3 regions of the Paenibacillus sp. FSL H3-0333 genome follow, and region 1 is predicted to be linked to each of the others. Evidence: riboswitches for the same ligand, from Rfam matches in the RefSeq annotation. Region 1 holds a riboswitch; each other region holds the start of a gene.
The links. A riboswitch is a leader RNA that binds a small molecule or an ion and turns the genes downstream of it on or off. The one in region 1 is predicted to bind thiamine pyrophosphate.
Positions count from the first base shown of each region.

Region 2: another riboswitch for thiamine pyrophosphate. It lies ahead of MHH78_RS26030 (thiamine phosphate synthase); the one in region 1 lies ahead of thiC (phosphomethylpyrimidine synthase ThiC).
Region 3: another riboswitch for thiamine pyrophosphate. It lies ahead of MHH78_RS00330 (ABC transporter substrate-binding protein); the one in region 1 lies ahead of thiC (phosphomethylpyrimidine synthase ThiC).

Region 1 is NZ_JBBODG010000001.1:399,622-403,832, forward strand. It holds gene MHH78_RS01660 (DUF438 domain-containing protein) at 1-99, opposite strand, end outside; gene MHH78_RS01665 (DUF1858 domain-containing protein) at 114-341, opposite strand; gene thiC (phosphomethylpyrimidine synthase ThiC) at 556-2,250, opposite strand; TPP riboswitch at 2,402-2,508, opposite strand; gene trxB (thioredoxin-disulfide reductase) at 2,558-3,511, opposite strand; gene MHH78_RS01680 (tetratricopeptide repeat protein) at 3,558-4,211, opposite strand, start outside.
Region 2 is NZ_JBBODG010000001.1:5,881,719-5,885,929, forward strand. It holds gene thiH (2-iminoacetate synthase ThiH) at 1-9, opposite strand, end outside; gene MHH78_RS26020 (thiazole synthase) at 38-802, opposite strand; gene thiS (sulfur carrier protein ThiS) at 833-1,036, opposite strand; gene MHH78_RS26030 (thiamine phosphate synthase) at 1,033-1,722, opposite strand; TPP riboswitch at 1,843-1,946, opposite strand; gene MHH78_RS26035 (hypothetical protein) at 2,002-2,538, opposite strand; gene MHH78_RS26040 (SDR family oxidoreductase) at 2,696-3,568, opposite strand; gene MHH78_RS26045 (amidohydrolase family protein) at 3,858-4,211, shown strand, end outside.
Region 3 is NZ_JBBODG010000001.1:76,517-80,727, reverse strand. It holds gene MHH78_RS00345 (ABC transporter ATP-binding protein) at 1-293, opposite strand, end outside; gene MHH78_RS00340 (ABC transporter permease) at 374-1,135, opposite strand; gene MHH78_RS00335 (thiamine-binding protein) at 1,132-1,425, opposite strand; gene MHH78_RS00330 (ABC transporter substrate-binding protein) at 1,478-2,548, opposite strand; TPP riboswitch at 2,697-2,807, opposite strand; gene MHH78_RS00325 (hypothetical protein) at 2,880-4,211, opposite strand, start outside.

The DNA of each region.
Region 1 (4,211 bases):
TTTGCCCGCATGCAGCTCCTTGATGATCTCTCTCAGCATAGCCTGGCGGCGTGTCTGTTCCGGAATATCGACCTCGCGGTTATTAATCAGTTCGCTCATCGCAATCTCTCCTTCTATTCTATAATCTCGAAACCATGCTGCTGAAAGGCCAGCCGAACGGTTTCCAGCTCTATTTTCTTTAATTTCATTCCTTTGGACAGGGTCATCAATCTTCCTGCAGTCTGCAGCATTCCAGGCTTCGCAATATCACGGAATCCCAGCTCCACCATGATCTCCACCACTTCCAGGTGCCTGGTTACCAGTTCAAAGACCGATTCATCCAGCTTCAACGCTTTGCTCATCCTTTTGCACACCTCACTAATGAGAATTCTTCTCAACACCAGCTTAGCATAGGGTACAGGGGTGAATTGTGATTGTAATCACTAACTACAAAAAGACTATCCCCGCCAGCCATTCAGCTTGGGGGATAGCCTTAGAATAATACGTTTCCGCTGTATTCACGGCCTCTCGGCCATGAACAACGTACCTACATATAGATTAGGTCATGCAGCTAAGTTACAGTGATTGGCTCCATCTATGGGAATTCCGGATATCATGCGAAATCCGCATGCTGCAGAATTTAGGGCCGCACATCGAGCAGAAATGCGCCTGCTTTGCCCCCTCCGCAGGCAGGGTCTCATCATGATACGCCTGCGCCCTTTCCGGGTCCAGGGAGAGATGAAACTGGTCGCGCCAGCGGAACTCGAACCGCGCCTTGGACAACGCGTTGTCCCGGTCCTGCGCACCCGGATGTCCCTTGGCGAGGTCTGCGGCATGTGCAGCGATTTTGTAGGTAATGACTCCTTCGCGCACATCATTCTTGTCAGGCAGGCCTAAATGCTCCTTAGGTGTAACGTAACACAGCATTGCCGTTCCAAGCCCCCCGATTATCGCTGCCCCGATGGCCGACGTGATGTGATCATAGCCGGGTGCAATATCCGTAGTTAGCGGACCGAGGGTATAGAAAGGAGCTTCGTGGCAAATCTCAAGCTGCTTGTCCATATTCTCCTTGATCTTGTGCATTGGCACATGGCCCGGACCTTCTACCATAACCTGAACATCGTGCTTCCAGGCAAGCGCAGTCAGCTCTCCCAGCGTCTCCAGCTCGGCGAACTGAGCTTCATCATTGGCATCGGCGATAGAGCCGGGACGCAGGCCATCCCCCAGTGAGAAGGCCACATCATACGTCTTCATGATCTCACATATATCTTCGAAGTGTGTGTACAGGAAGTTCTCCTGCTGATGAGCCAGGCACCAGGCAGCCATAATCGATCCGCCCCGGGATACGATGCCGGTCATTCTCCGGGCAGTGAGCGGAATATAGCGCCGCAGCACCCCGGCATGAATGGTGAAGTAATCCACCCCCTGCTCAGCCTGCTCAATCAGCGTGTCGCGATAAAGCTCCCAGGTTAAGTCCTCGGCTATACCGTTCACCTTCTCCAGCGCCTGGTATATGGGCACTGTCCCGACCGGCACAGGAGAATTGCGGATAATCCATTCCCGGGTGGTATGGATCTTAGAGCCGGTGGAGAGATCCATGATGGTATCAGCCCCCCAGCGGGTCGCCCACCGCATCTTCTCCACCTCCTCTTCAATAGAAGAAGTGACCGCCGAATTTCCGATGTTGGCATTGATCTTCACCAGGAAGTTACGGCCGATAATCATCGGCTCACTCTCCGGGTGATTGATATTGGCCGGAATAATAGCACGGCCCGCAGCCACCTCATCCCTTACGAACTCTTTCCGGGTATTCTCTCGGATCGCAATATACTCCATTTCCGGTGTGATGATCCCTTGCCTTGCATAATGCAGCTGAGTCACATTGCCGCCTACATAGGCCCGCCGGGGATTCCTGCACAGTCCTGGATAAGCTTCTGCGGCAGCCCCTTCTCTGCGGATTCCGTTATCCTCCGGCCGGACGGCTCTTCCGGTGTACTCCTCCGAATCGCCACGCTCCGCGATCCAGCTTGAACGGTGCGGCGGCAGTCCCCTCCGAATGTCCATCTCCTCCGCGGCATCCGTGTACATACCGCTTGTGTCATAGACACACAGCGGAGCATTTTCCTCTTCCCCGGCAACGCCTTCGGTTCTGCTGAGGCTGATCTCCCGCATCGGAACCCGGATATCCGGGCGTGAGCCCTCCACATACACTTTACGGCTTGCGGGGAATCCGGAAAGATCCACCTCTTCGTTCTTCATCATTTCTGACATTCCAATCTCCTCCTCTTCACTCTGTGAGTCAATCAGATAAGATGTCACGCAGCAGACTGAGCCGAAGAATCTATAGATTCCTGCAAGTCAAAAAGCCGCTCCACCTGGAGCGGCTTTATTAAAGGAACAGTCAAATAAGACTGTATTCAAAAAAGGTCCGACTCCACTTTCCTACGCTGGTATGATCCAGATCAGGTTCAAGGGTCCGGAAATTCAATTTTCCCGTCTCAGCCTATTCAGGCTCCCCTAGTGGGTATCTTATCTAATTAAATACATTTTACCTGTATGGGTAATTCTTGTAAACCCGTTATTTATCCAGCGATTCGCTCCAGTCGTGCACCATCGTGCCTTCCAGGAACTTCTCGGCATCCATAGCGGCCATACAGCCGGTTCCCGCTGCCGATATCGCTTGACGGTAACGTGTATCCTGTACATCGCCGCAGGCGAATACACCCGGGATGTTGGTCTCGGTGGTACCCGGGTTCACCACGATATAACCGTTGGCATCGGTGTTAATCTGGCCGCCTAAGAAGGCTGTGTTCGGTGTGTGTCCAATCGCTACGAACACACCGTCTGCTTCTACCAGCTCTGTCAGACCTGTCTCATTATTAAGCACCGTAAGGCCCTTCACTCCGGTCTCTCCTACCGTTACTTCAACCGGTGTGCGGTTCAAGGCCCAGGTTACCTTGCTGTTGTCACGCGCCCGGTCCTGCATGATCTTCGAGGCCCGCAGCTCGGGACGGCGGTGAACCAGCGTTACGCTGGACGCAAAGCGGGTCAGGAAGCTGGCTTCCTCCATAGCGGAGTCTCCGCCGCCGACGACGACAATCTTTTTATTACGGAAAAAGAAGCCGTCACAGGTCGCACAGGTGCTGACCCCGCGTCCCACATTCTCCTGCTCGCCCGGAATGCCCAGATATCTTGCAGAGGCCCCGGTTGAAATAATAACCGACTCCGCTTCCAGTACACCCATTCCGTCCACTGTTACCTTGAAAGGACGCTGTGAGAAGTCCACCGACTCCACCCAGCCATTCTTGAATTCAGCGCCGAAGCGTTCCGCCTGCTTGCGCATATTGTCCATCAGGTCCGGACCCAGAATCCCTTCAGGGAAGCCTGGAAAGTTCTCCACTTCTGTCGTCGTTGTCAGTTGTCCCCCCGGCTGTAAGCCTTCAATGACCAGCGGGCTCAGGTTCGCACGCGCCAGATAAATCGCGGCAGTCAGCCCGGCCGGGCCTGTTCCGATTACAATCGTTTTGTACATTACATTGGCCTCCTTACAAGTAGGTGTTCTTACAACAGCAATTGCTTCAAATACGGGTAGTGGACGGCGATAAGCCGCCGGTTCCGGGCAGCATCCCCTTGGGTCCGGGAGCAGCCGCAGGCTCCTGCTCTTCGCCGGGCGAGCCGCCGGCTTCATTCAGGTTCTCCCCGATCAGCCGCTGAAGGCTGAACAATACCGCCTCCTGCAGGCGGTCCTCCTGCAGCGGCTCCTGCTCCAGAACTCCGCGCAGTACCTCGGACATCTCCTCGTCCTCAATCCAGCGGAGAGCCTCGGTCACCTGAAGCTTCGTAGCGGAATCGCCGTAGCGCAGCGCCCAGAAGAACGAGGCGCGCAGCAGCGGATTATTCCGCACTTCTTCAGTGAATCTGCCCGTATTGCCCTTCCACTGCTTCAGCTGCTCCTGGAAGGGCAGCTGATAGTTATAGCTGACAGCAGGCATAGGCTGTCCTTCTGCCCGGGCCTGCTGGAGCTGGGACAGGAAGAACGCCGGGACAGCGGAAGCAGGGTCCAGCTTGGCTGCCTGTCTCCAGCAGCGCAGCGCCTCATCATGTTTTCCGCTATTGCTTGCCGCGGCCGCACAGTAATGATACAGCCCGGCATCTCCGGCGACCTCCTCATCCTTCAGCAGACGGCGGAAATGGCTGTAAGCGGCAGCGTGCCGGCCCAGGATACCCATGGT
Region 2 (4,211 bases), 5.5 Mb from region 1:
AAAGCTCATAACCGTTCTCTCCTCCCTATTCCATCTGTTAGGCCAAGAACCCGGTCAACGGTGAAGAGGCTGCCGCCGTCTCCTCTACGGGCCCCAGTCCAGCGAGATAAGCCTTGCGCCCTGCAGCTACCGCGTCACGGAAGGCTTCTGCCATCAGCAGCGGATCTGAGGCGGTGGCAATCGCTGTATTGAGCAGGACCGCTGCGGCCCCCATCTCCATTGCCTCGGCCGCCTCGGACGGTCTGCCGATTCCGGCATCCACGATCACCGGCAGCTCCGTCTCGGAGATCAGAATGCGGATCAGCTCCTTGGTCTGCAGCCCGCGATTGGACCCGATCGGCGCTCCCAGCGGCATCACGGCCGCAGCCCCCGCTGCCTTCAGCCGCAGGGCGGCGGACAGGTCAGGACTCATGTACGGAAGCACCACGAAGCCCTCTGCTGCCAGGATCTCGGTCGCCCGGATGGTCTCGGTATTATCCGGCAGCAGATATTTCTGGTCGTTGATGACCTCAATCTTCACCCAGTTCCCCAGCCCCGCCGATCTCGCCAGCCGGGCAATCCGTACTGCTTCCTCTGCGGTGCGCGCACCGGAGGTATTAGGCAGTAAGGTCATATGGGAAGGAATATGGCTGACAATATTGTCACTGCTCTCCGGGTCCACCCGGCGCAGAGCAACGGTAATGACCTGTGAGCCTGATCGCGTAATCACCTCGGGAATGAGGGTGTTGCGGCTGTATTTTCCGGTACCAATGAACAGTCTGCTGGTTAGAGTCACTCCGCCAATCATCAATGGGTCTTGCATGTTAACGCCTCCTGGGATAAGTCTTCGTGTTCAGCCTCCGCCTACAAAATGAACCAGCTCCACCCGGTCCCCCTCACTGAGCAGTGTCTCTCCATAAACCTCTCTGCCAGCAAGCTCACCATTCAGCTCGACAATCACCAGCTTACCGGCCCACTCTGGCCGGGCCAGCAGATCCTCCAGTGTCCGGCAGCTCTCTTCGATTCTTTGCCTCTTCCCGTTAACGGTCACATTCATTCCTGTTCACCTCCTGCTGTGCCCTGTGTTTGAGCCATATCCAGCGCTTCAGCCAGCTCTGCTGCCCTGTGGACCGCTGCCCTGTGGACCGCTTCCCTGTAAGCCCGGGCCGCTGCAACCGGGTCCGGGGCTCCACAGATCCCCGACATGACAGCAATGCCAGCCGCCCCTTGGGCCAGCACCACTCCGGCATTGTCCGGGGTAATCCCTCCAAGCGCAATCAGCGGGATGCGGCTCCAGCGGACGGCCTCTGCCAGCTGCGCAAGTCCGCGTGCCTGCTGTCCGGGCTTACAGGCCGTCGGAAATACATGCCCGTAGAGGCAGAAGTCTGCTCCCTGCCTTCCAGCCTCCGCCGCCTCTTCCCGCGAGTGTACCGATCTGCCGATCCGCAGGTCCGGTGCAAGGCCGCGCACTGCGGCTGGAGGAAGACTGTGCCAGGCTAACTGTACACCGCCTGCCCCGGCGGCCAGGGCAACATCGATCCGGTCATTAATGACCAGCTTCGAAGGCGGAACCCCGGCCTGAAGCATCTGCTGCGCCGCCGCCAGCAGTTCGCGGGCGGACATGGCTTTTTCGCGGAGATGGATATAATCCACTATAGAATGTACCGCCACGGCCCAGTCGGCCAGCGCTTCAGGCGGCAGCCGCCCGTCTGAGATGACATGAATTTCGTGCAACACGTCCACCTTCCTCTCCTCAGCGCTACGCTGATCCCTACCTCCAAACACAAAAAAGACCGCTCCCCGTAAAGGAAGCAGTCTGGAATAAAAGCAGGAATACCGGTACTAGCCGTATACCCCCGCTGCATTATTCGTTCTCCACTTCCCTACGCTGGTATAAACCAGATCAGGTTCAAAGGGTCCGGACAACTTACGCCCGTCTCAGCCTTGCGGCTCCCCTAGTGATCGTTCTATGCGGTTGTTTCGTCTTGCTTGTTGTATATTAGCATATTATTTCTGTCAGGGCTATTCTTTCGTAGATTTTACTTCAATTACAAAAACCACGGATGAACTCCCTTCTGAAAATTTACCATCCTCGGTTGTCCAGAATGCTGATATGCCGTAGTAATAAACGCCATGTTCTTTTGGAGCATTAAAAGAGCCGTTCTTCAATGGAATTTGCACTTCTTTATCATCGACAAATTGCTGAACGGTTAACCCGCCGGGTGCCGGTTTATAAGTAAAAGCAACATCAATCCCCCCCTCAGGGGCTATAACAGTGGGAGTAACCCCCTGTACCATGGATTGTCCTCCTGTATAATCCGCACATCCTAATTTTCCCCAGCAATAGCTGCCTTGGGTAACCGGAATTTGGGTTTTTCCGGAAGTAACAAGGGGTAGCGGTGGCGATTCCTGTGTAATTCTAATCTCAATGCTTTTTGCATTTCCTTCCAATCTTGTATTTGCCACAAGTCTCCCTGCAAAAGGAGTCAAATAAATGAACACTACCAGAAAAACTAAAATCCCCGCTGCAGATAGAATGAATCCTTTTTTTCTAAGCATCCCAATCCCCTTTCATATCAAATTATCTAAATAGACGGAAATATATTGTAATAGTTACAAGCGCTGAAAAAAAGCCTGCCGGCAAGCGGTTAGGCTTTTTTAAAATAGAATTTATATGTTGCACACGAATCTGCATCCAGATCTTATTCTGCACCCATCATCCGTTCACAACCTCGCCGCCATTCACATGCATCACCTGTCCGCTCACATAGGAGGAATCGTCCGAAGCCAGGTACACATACGCCGGTGCCAGCTCTTCAGGCTGTCCCGGGCGCTTCATCGGCTGGGTGCCGCCGAACTCACTGACCTTCTTAGCGTCAAAGGTTGACGGGATCAGCGGGGTCCAGATCGGTCCGGGAGCTACCGCATTCACGCGGATACCCTTATCCGCCAGGTTCATCGACAGCGACCGGGTGAAGCTGAGAATGGCTCCCTTGGTGGACGAATAGTCCAGCAGCTGCGGGCTGCCGCGATACGCCGTGATGGAGGTGGTGTTAATGATCGTAGCACCTTTTTTCAGATGAGGCATGGCGGCCTTGGTCAGATAGAACATGGAGAAAATATTCGTCCGGAACGTACGCTCCAGCTGCTCCTCCGTAATGTCCTCAATATGATCCTGCGGATGCTGCTCCGCCGCATTGTTGATTAGAATGTCAAGCTTGCCGAGTCCTTCAACGGTTTGACGAATCAAGCTCTGACAGAAGCATTCGTCCCCGATATCCCCGGCGATCAGAATACACGTTCTGCCCTCCTGCTCCACCTGGCGCTTGGTCTCTTCCGCATCCTCATGCTCGTTCAAGTAGGAGATCACCACATCCGCGCCCTCCTTGGCAAAATGAACGGCAACCGCACGCCCAATCCCGCTGTCGCCTCCGGTAATGAGCGCAGCCTTTCCCAGCAGCTTGCCTGCTGCCTTGTACGCCGGTGTCTCAAACTCCGGAAGCGGGTTCATCTCACTCTCAATTCCGGGGCGCTGATCCTGCACCTGCGGTGGTAAAGTTTTGACAGGTTGCTTGCTAGTGTCTGGCATAATCCATTCTCCTTTCGCTGTCCACAGTATTGTTGATCAATCATGTTAGCATGGCTTAAGGTCTGGTGTTTATGCATCAGGCAGTGTGCCTGCTTGGCTCTACGTTATGTTACTTACCACACTTGGCAGCCGCCCAAACAAGTAATCTTCATTCAACGATACCTATAGCGGAACGATAGTCAGTAAGTAAGGAACGTTCCCAAAAAGAATATTATCTATATCCGCTAGGGGGAATGTCCTATACTTTGTGGGGAAAGACAACTACCTTAACTGAGGGGACGCTTCTATCATGGGAAATGAGCGCATCTTGCTGATGAACGGAACTGTAATCGATGGAACCGGACAGCAGCCGCTGCATCATGCAAGCATTGAGATTGTTAATGGCCGTTTCGGCACCATAACACAGCATAGTGAGAATAACGAGAGAACAGGGCATGACTCTGCCACAACAGTGATCGACCTTGAGGGTCTGTTCATTTTGCCCGGGTTTATTCACACCCATGCCCATACCAGCTTCAAGTACATACAGAATGAGCCGCTTCACGGATATCATACGGAATATTTGGCCGCGTGCCTTGCGGAAGGAATTACTACGATCCGGGATGAGGGGATCACTACGGCTGCATCGATTGACGATGTGGTC
Region 3 (4,211 bases), 320 kb from region 1:
ATATAGCTGATCTTGCCGCGCTGCCCGGTCACCGGGATGCCGTTCATGCGGACGGTTCCGGTATCCGGCAGCGTAAGGCCGCCGATAATATGGAACAGCGTGCTTTTGCCGCAGCCGGACGGGCCGACAATGGAGACGAATTCCTGCGGCTCCACGGTCAGGGACACCTGATTCAGCACCTGTGTCTCCCGGCGGCGGTGCTTGAACGACTTGCTGATGCCGCTGACTTCGAGCGCAGGCGGCACACTCCGAGTACCCAGGCGTCCGTCTCCGTCCGCCTTCTCCAGTTCAATCCTCGTAAGCTCAGACACTTCGCGTAACCTCCTTCAGTTGATTATAAGTACTTCCGTGTTGGGATATCCTTCCTTGGGCATTAAGCTTCCTTGCGCGGCTTCCAGCGCACCAGCCATCTCTCCAGCAGGGCAATGAGCGCGAATAATACGAGACTCAGCAGCACGATAATAGCGATGGCCACGAACATCCGGTCCGCACGGTAAGAGGACTTCTGCAGCAGCATATAGTAGCCGATCCCTTTGTCGGCGCCGATCCATTCGGCCACCACTGCGCCCATCACCGCATAAGTGGCGGAGATTTTGAGCCCGGAGAACAGGGAGGGCAGCGAGCCGGGAAGCTCCAGCTTGGTGAAGATCTGCCACTTGCCTGCACCGGCCATCTTCATATAATTCAGCATTACCCGGTCGCTTTGCGTCAGCCCGCCCATGGTCGCAACAGCCACAGGGAAGAAGCAGACGAGGGTGATCAGGATGATTTTGGGCAGCAGGCCGAACCCGAACCAGATAATCAGCAGCGGGGCAAGCGCAATGGAGGGCACATTCTGGCTGAGGATCAGCAGCGGATAGAGCGCTCGCTTGACCCAGGGCAGCAGATGCAGCAGCAAGGCGGTGAGCAGGCCGATGCCTGTGCCGACCGGGAAGCCGATCAGGGTCAGCCGCAGCGTGGCGGCGGTGTGCTCCCAAATCCCGGAGGCGTTGTTCTTCGTCTCACGCGCGATATCCGCGGGGCTGGGCAGCTGGTAAGCCGGGATGTCGAACAGCATGACTGATAGCTGCCATATCCCGACAAAAAAGAGGACCGCCACAAAGGGCGGCCACACTAGCTTCCAGGTGCTTCTCACGGCCGGTATTTCTCCGTCAGCTTATCCATGCTGATGCCGCCCGGATTATGGGCGATCTTGATTTGTGAGATGACACTAGGACTGCCGGAAGCGATCAGCGCCTCATGCATATCACGCACAATATCCAGCAGCTCGGACAGCTCGCCTTCCATCGTGGTCTCCAGTGGATTCACCTGATGCTTCACGCCTGACTTTTGAATGACCTCTATAGCCTTGTCCACGTAAGGGATGGAATCCTCGTTGTTCGGTGTCTTGGGAATTACCTGAATGCTGAGCAGTGTGTTAGCCATGATGAATCCTTCCTCTCCAAGTTAAGTATAAGATTCCCGCCATGCGGGTTCATTATGATTCCGGCAAAAATTCATTCGTAAACGTACTCTCCGCATCCAGCGGCTTATCCAGCAGCTTCAGGCCGTACATCCAGTCGGCGTAATTCTTCCAGATCTCAAGCTTCTGCTCACCCCAGCGCGGGGCGTCGTCCTTGTATTTCGGGCTAAGCCATTTCTGGCTGGCCAGCACCAGCTTGGGGTCCAGATCAGGTACAGCATCGGACAAGACCGTCGCGGCTTCTTCCGGGTGGTCGATGGCGTACTGATAGCCTTTTGACGTAGCCTTAAGGAAGGCCTTCACCACTTCAGGATGCTCGGCGATCTCCTTCTCGCTGGTGGTCAGCACCGGTGTGTAGTAATCAAGCTGCGGCGCATAATCCTTAAGATACAGCATATCCAGCGGCTCCCCGCGCAGCTCGGCTTCCACCCCGGTCCAGGCATAGAAGATCCAGGCGAAGTCAATATCCCGCTTCACGGCTGTGAAAAAGTCCGCTTCGCCGATATTCACCAGCTTCACCTTGGAGACATCCCCGCCTTCGGGGTCCATAATGGCTTTCATGGCAGCCTGCTCCGCAGGGGAGCCCCAGCCTCCGTACGTTTTGCCTTCAAAATCCTTCGGCGTCTTAATATTGCGGTCCTTCGGAGCCGCGAAGCCCGAGGTATTATGCTGAATGATTGCAGCAATCGATACCAGCGGCACATCCTGCAGACGGGCCAGGGTCAGCGCCTCCTGGGCACTGATGCCGAACTGGGCTTCGCCGGAAGTGACCATTGTATCCGACCCGGCAGCGCCAGGCTGTACAATCTGGACGTCAAGACCTTCCTCCGCGTAATAGCCCAGCTCTTTGGCTGCATACAGGCCGGTATGATTCGTGTTCGGCGTCCAGTCCAGGGCAATCTTGACCGGCGTCAGCGTCTTGGCATCCGTGGGTGCGGCTGCGGTTGCATCAGGTGCAGCCGTGCTGTTACCGGCAGCAGGTGCGCTGGCCCCCGCATTGCCGCTGTTGTTCCCGCCGCCACATCCCGCGACCGCGAGAACCAGCATGGAGCTGATCAGCAGCATTCCTGTTTTTTTGACTCCCATTTCTCTTTTTCTCTCCTTCCAGCAACCCCTGGTCTTCAGAGCTTACAGAAACCCTATTCCTGTACATACTTAGAATCAAAAAAGCGTCCCGAAGATCGGGACGCCAGTGACTTGCGTGAGGGGATTCAGCTTCAGTACCGCTCAAGGCACTGTGTTGAATGAAGATTCCTACGCTGGCATTATCCAGATCAGGTGTAAGGGTCAGTATCTTGTGGGATACAATCTCAGCCGGCCAATTCCAGCACCCCTGGTTCTATAAAGTTCACGGGTATTGCTATGTTCTTACGGTGTATTATAGACGGCAGCTTCGACATTGTCCACCCTCCATATCCTAATCCCCCAGTTTGAGCGGCAGAGTCCAGGGACCTTTCAATACAAACACGGGCCTGGACAATTTAATACGCAGCATGTCCGCGTCAGGCTTTGCATTCAGATGAAGAGCCTTCATGAAAGGCGGAGTTCCTTCACTCTCCTTATAGCTAAAGAAATAAGGTTCCTTAGAGCCAGCATAGCTAATAGTGAAATGGGTAAGCGACTTTACCATCGCCGGGTCAAATTTCAAGTCCACGTCTACAGTGACCTGGGTCTCACTGCTTCGCGTGATACGGGTGAAATCTACCGGACAGCCGGCGATCTCAGCAGTAATCTCCAGTGTTCTGCTCTCTCCAACAGTGGGCAGCGGCAGGGTAAGTTCCTGGGAGGCGGCTTTCTGATCGGATACCTGCATGTAGGGAATAACCACCGTATAAGCGTCCTCCCCGGCCTCCTTCTGTTCACGGAACAAGAGCTCGGAAGGGTAGCCTATAGAGAATTTAGAATACTCAATAGGGACATCCGCTCCTGCTGCATCCTTGACAGATGTGCCGCTCCAGAAGCTTAGCGGCTCCAGTCTATAAGAAGACGCAGCGGATGCCGTCCGCATGAGCGCCGAAACCAACTCAACACGGACAAACCTGTCATCCAGACGTACCGGAAAAGCTGAAATCCGCACATCCTGCTGAATATCGCTGACCCCGAGCTGCTGCAGGTCATCGGCGGTCTCCGGCGACCCAAGGACCAGCGGGCCGAGGACCATGCCATTGATATACAAGGTAACCGCTCCTTCAGCCTGTAAAGTGAAATCAGGGGGAAGAAGAGCGCTATAACTTGCATCCCAGTCTCCGGAGAAAGTGCGCGAATTGAACGTGAAGGTGTAGCGGCTTCCTCCGATATCTGCTTGAAATTCATTAATAATGGGAATATTTTGCCCCCGCAGATTAATGGTTGCTCGGTTCTCTTGCACAAGTATAGCATTGACGGTCAGCTCACCCTTGCCTACAGCAGCGGTGAAGGGCTTCTTCAGCACATATAGCGGACTGTTCGGGCTATTCTCCAGCACGGTGTGGAGGCCGGGCAAGAAGCTGAAGACTTGCTTTAGACCTGCCTGGACGCTGGGCGAAGTGACCACCAGTCCTGCTGCAATAAGGAGGGCTGCAGCAACTCTGGTAAATGCCTGCCTGCGGCTCTTGCGGACGGGAGGCAGACGCTGCTCTGCGGGAGTGGTCTCAATCAGGGATAAGGTGCGCATTCTGATCCGCTGCAAGGCTTCAAGCTCCTCTTCCGATGGAGCAGCTAAACGCGGCTCAGCGGACACTGTGTTCAAGGCAAGCTCAGCTTCACTGAA